2 regions of the Promicromonospora sp. NPDC110617 genome follow, and region 2 is predicted to be linked to the other one. Evidence: riboswitches for the same ligand, from Rfam matches in the RefSeq annotation. Region 2 holds a riboswitch; the other holds the start of a gene.

Region 1 (2,194 bases), on a different contig from region 2:
CGTCGATCGCGCCCGCGACCAGGGTCTTGGTCTCCAGGCCGGGCACCGCGCCCGTGGGGATGGCGCCGCGCACCAGGTCGATCGCGATCGCCTCGACGTCGGTCCCGGCCAGCAGGGCGAGGCCGTCGCCTGCCTCGCTGCGCAGGTCGCCGTACGGGGCGGTGACGAGGATCGCGGGGCGCTCGGCGCGGTCGGCTCGGGAAGCGGCGGGGGAGAGCTCGGTCGCCAGCGTGGCGTAGGCCCGGCGGACGGCGTCGGCGACCTCGTCGAACGGGACGTCCAGCAGGTCCGTGACCAGGGCCGGCTCGTCGAGCTGTACCCAGGGGGCGCCCGCGGCGGCGAGCGCGCGCAGCAGGTCGGCGTACGCGGCGACGACGTCGTCGAGGCGGTCGAGCGGGCGGAAGCCGTCCGGGGAACCATCAGCGGGCTTGCTGAGCAGCAGGAACGTCACCGGTCCCACGAACGCGGGGCGGGTCACGACGGCCTGGCCGCCGTCGGCCGGGTGCGCCAGCTCGGTGAACTCGCGCACCGCGCGGTCGTCGACGAACCCGATCGGGGTGTCCGGCCCGATCTCCGGGACCAGGTAGTGGTAGTTCGTGTCGAACCACTTGGTCATCTCAAGCGGTGCGTTGTCGCCCTCGCCGCGCGCCACCGTGAAGTAGGCGGACAGGGTCAGGCGACCCCCGTCCGCGGTGAGCCCCGCGAAGCGGTCGGGCACGGCGCCCAGCAGCGCGACGGCGTCGAGCACCTGGTCGTAGTACGAGAACGAGCCGGGGACGGCAGCGTTGCCGGCGTCCAGGCCCAGGTCGACGAGCCGGCGGGCGGTGGCGAGCCGCAGGTCGCGGGCGGTCGCCTCCAGCTCGTCGGCGGTGGTGCGGCCGGCCCAGAAGGACTCGACGGCGCGCTTGAGCTCGCGCCTCCGGCCGATGCGGGGGTAGCCCAGGATCGTGGCGGTGGGAAGGTGCGGGTTCGTGACTGCCATGCGTATCAGCTCCATCGGACCTGGCGTTAGCACCTTGCCCCGAGATTGGCGCCTCGGAGGTAGGTTGCTGCGGTGTCGTGGAGCCAGGACTCTCGACCGCTCTGGATGATGAGACTTGATCGTAGGCATGCCCGGGATGTGGTCGGCAAACCGTCCACGCCTCGGACAAATCGGAGCCATAAGTCTGGTTATAGCTCCGGCCGACCGTTTCGGCATCCGGTGATGGAATCTGACGTTCCCCGAGGACCGCACCCCAGCGGGACACTCCCCGAACAGATCGGAACCACACCATGTCGAAGATCCTGATGGTCGTCTCCGCCGCGAGCAGCCTGCGCCTGGCCGACGGCACCGAGCACCCCACCGGCTACTGGGCCGAGGAGGTCGCCGCCTCCCACCGCGTGCTCACCGCGGCCGGCGCGCAGGTCGACGTCGCGACGCCGGGCGGCGTGGCGCCCACGGTCGACCCGGTCAGCCTCGACGAGCGCGGTGGGGTGCCCGCAGCCGACGCCGCGGAGTTCCGGGCGTACCTGGACGGCATCGCCGACCAACTCGACCACCCGCTCACGCTGGCCGACGTCGACGCCGCCGGCTACGACGCCGTGTACCTCCCCGGCGGCCACGCCCCCATGGCGGACCTGGCGCACGACGCCGACCTCGGCCGCCTGCTGCTCGCCGCGAACGACCGGGGCACGACCGTCGGCGCGCTGTGCCACGGCGTCGCCGCGCTGCTCAGCGCCCAGGGGCCGGACGGCACCTTCGCCTACGCGGGCCGGGCGCTCACCTCGTTCACGGACGAGGAGGAGCGCCAGGGCGGCCTCGGCGACGCCGCGCCCTACCTCGTCGAGTCGCGGCTGCGCGAGCGCGGCGCCGTCGTCCAGGTCGGCGCGGCCTGGAGCAGCACCGTGGTCCAGGACGGCAACCTGATCACCGGGCAGAACCCGCAGTCCAGCGCGGCCGCCGCCGAGGCGGTGCTCACGGCGCTCGCGGCGCGCTGAGCCCGGCTAGCCTGTGGGCAGGACGACGACGGAGGGTGGTGCCGGTGCCGGGTCTTGACCTCCTCGCCACGTTCCTGGAGGTCTACCGCACCGGGTCGCTGTCGGCGGCGGCGGAGCGCCTGGGCGTGAGCCAGCCCGCCGTCACCGGGCAGCTCGCCCGCCTGGAGGAACAGCTCGGCACCCGCCTGTTCGTGCGGTCCCGCCGGGGCGCCGAGCC
Region 2 (2,194 bases):
CGCAGCAGGAACCCGTCGACGGCGCCGACGGTGGTCCAGTCGGCGATCAGGGTGGCGAGCTCGTCGGGCGTGTCGGCGACGACCAGCCCGTCGCCCATGGCCGCGGTGCCCTCCAGCGCCTCGACGAGCTCGAGGCGAGCCCGGGCGCTGGCCCGCTCCTGCGCGAGCACCACGTAGACCTCGGCGAGCACGCGCAGCTCCTCGGGGTCGCGCCCCGCGGACAGCGCGGCGTCCCGCACGAGCCGGCGCAGCCGCACCGCGTGCGCGGCATCCGTGACGGTGATCCGCGCGACGTCGGCGGTGCGGCCGGCGAGCGCCGCGCTGGCCTCGGAGCGCACGCGGACGACGACGGGCGGGGGTGTCTGCGGCAGGGCGTCGTCCGTGCCGGCGGCCGGGCGGCCGCGGACGGCGAACCGGATGCCGTCGTGGTCCACGCGGAACCGGCCCTCGGCGTCGAGCTCGACCGCGCCCGCCCCGCTGCCGGGACGGCCCGTCCACACCTGCGTCACGGACCGGATGCCCAGCTCGACCCGGCCGGCCCACGCGTCGTCGGCCTCGGGGAGCTTGCTCTGCCGCACGGCCTGCCAGCCGGCCCGCCCGCTGCTCGCGCGGTCGATGCTGCTCAGCGCGACCGCGGCGTGGGCCGCCTCGACGTGCACCGTGTCGACGGCGGCGACCAGCCCGATGCCGGCCGTGACCCGCGCGGCCCGGGCCGCGGCGACGGCCGTGTCCAGCCGCCCGGTGACCTGGCTGCGGCCCGGGTGGAGCAGAAAGCCCTCGTCGAGGCTGACGAAGTCGAGGAGGCCGCGGTCGGCGGTCCGCACGAGGTGCAGGAACCGCTCGCCGTCGAACGGGCGCGGTGCGACCGGGCCGCGTGCGCGGTGGGCGCCCGGACGGGCGCCGGCGGAGGTGAGGTCCACGCCGAGCACGACGGGACGGGCAGAGGTGGAGGCGAGGGACGTGGGGGCGAGGGACGTGGGCTGCGACGGGTACGGCACGGCGGGGCTCCGTTCGGGCTGCGGCTGCGCGACGGCGCCCGGAGGACCCGGCCGACACACAGGATGTGCGACGGCGTCCAGGGGTCACCCGGGAGCGTGGCTGCCAGAGGGCAGGAGGGAGACGTCCGGTCAGGGACGTGGGGGGCCGGATACGGCCGGGGCTCGGCGTGCGACGCCGAGAGGAGGTCCGGGCGGCGGACCGGTGGCGCCTGTGGCGGCCGGTCAGCGCGTCGGGGCTGTCGCGGTCAGCGACAACACATGTCCTCGCGCGGGGCAGCACCAGCCCGCACGGTGACGTTCCGGGTCGGCAGGGACACGTGGACGGCGGGGGCAGCGCTCCGGGTCATCGTCGTTCTCCTCACCTGCTCGCCCAGCGGCGAGCGACGCGTGTTGTCATCCGCCGGCGGCGGTGGACCTGGTCCTCACCCGGGGCACCCACCCGCGCGGGGGGTTGCCGTCCGACCAGCCGGGGCTTCGCGTCGGAACTCATGACCTGTCGAGGCTTTCTACATCTCTCCGATCGGATAAGTGCGGTTGGTCTCGATGTCACAGAAGATACGAATGGAACCCATAGAAGTCAATGATCCTTGCCCAGATCTCACATCCCGGGACCTGGGCCTTGTCGGTGAGATCGGTCGGTGGCATTGAGCTCGGTCCATCGACGGACCGAGCTCAATGCCACCGACCGATCTCGGAACGGCCTCAGCAACCAGTGGATCTCGCTGCGCGCAGCCGCACCCCCGGGGGCGCCGGCGTCGGCGGCCGGAACGCAGAAGTGCGCTTCTACCCAGTCGTCGGGCCCGGAATCACGTGGTTTCCGGGCCAGATGACTGGGTAGAAGCGCATTTTCGTGCCGGCTCCCGTGCGGCTACGTCGTCAGGAGCTCGATCTGGGCGAGGGCGCCGGGCTCGGCCAGCTCGAGGCGGAAGGCCGTGAGCGGCACGGGCTCGTCGAGCACGAAGGGCCGGAGCTGGTTCGGCCAACGCCACTCCTCGCCCGACCGCTCGTCGAGCACCCGGCCGTCGGGCGCGACCAGTCGCCACGCCGACGGCGCAGTGTCAGGGGACGGGCCGGAGGTCAGCGTGTAGGCGCGCAGCATCGCACCTGCCGGGGCGTCTGCCGCGGGCGCCCACGTGAGAGTGCCGCCCACCTCCGCCGACGCCGCGAGGTCGCCGTCGGTCAGGTGCGGCAGCGCG

Evidence for each region. A riboswitch is a leader RNA that binds a small molecule or an ion and turns the genes downstream of it on or off. The one in region 2 is predicted to bind S-adenosylmethionine.
Region 1: linked by a shared signal. The riboswitch ahead of metE (5-methyltetrahydropteroyltriglutamate--homocysteine S-methyltransferase) and the one ahead of ACZ7LE_RS10430 (LLM class flavin-dependent oxidoreductase) in region 2 are both predicted to bind S-adenosylmethionine.

The regions. Positions count from the first base shown of each region.
Region 1 is NZ_JBVKBM010000003.1:849,611-851,804, reverse strand. Features, by position in the region: gene metE (5-methyltetrahydropteroyltriglutamate--homocysteine S-methyltransferase) at 1-982, opposite strand, end outside; SAM riboswitch class I at 991-1,094, opposite strand; gene ACZ7LE_RS21575 (type 1 glutamine amidotransferase domain-containing protein) at 1,273-1,977, shown strand; gene ACZ7LE_RS21570 (LysR family transcriptional regulator) at 2,022-2,194, shown strand, end outside.
Region 2 is NZ_JBVKBM010000001.1:2,382,083-2,384,276, reverse strand. Features, by position in the region: gene ACZ7LE_RS10430 (LLM class flavin-dependent oxidoreductase) at 1-998, opposite strand, end outside; SAM riboswitch class IV at 1,381-1,492, opposite strand; gene ACZ7LE_RS10425 (GH92 family glycosyl hydrolase) at 1,867-2,194, opposite strand, start outside.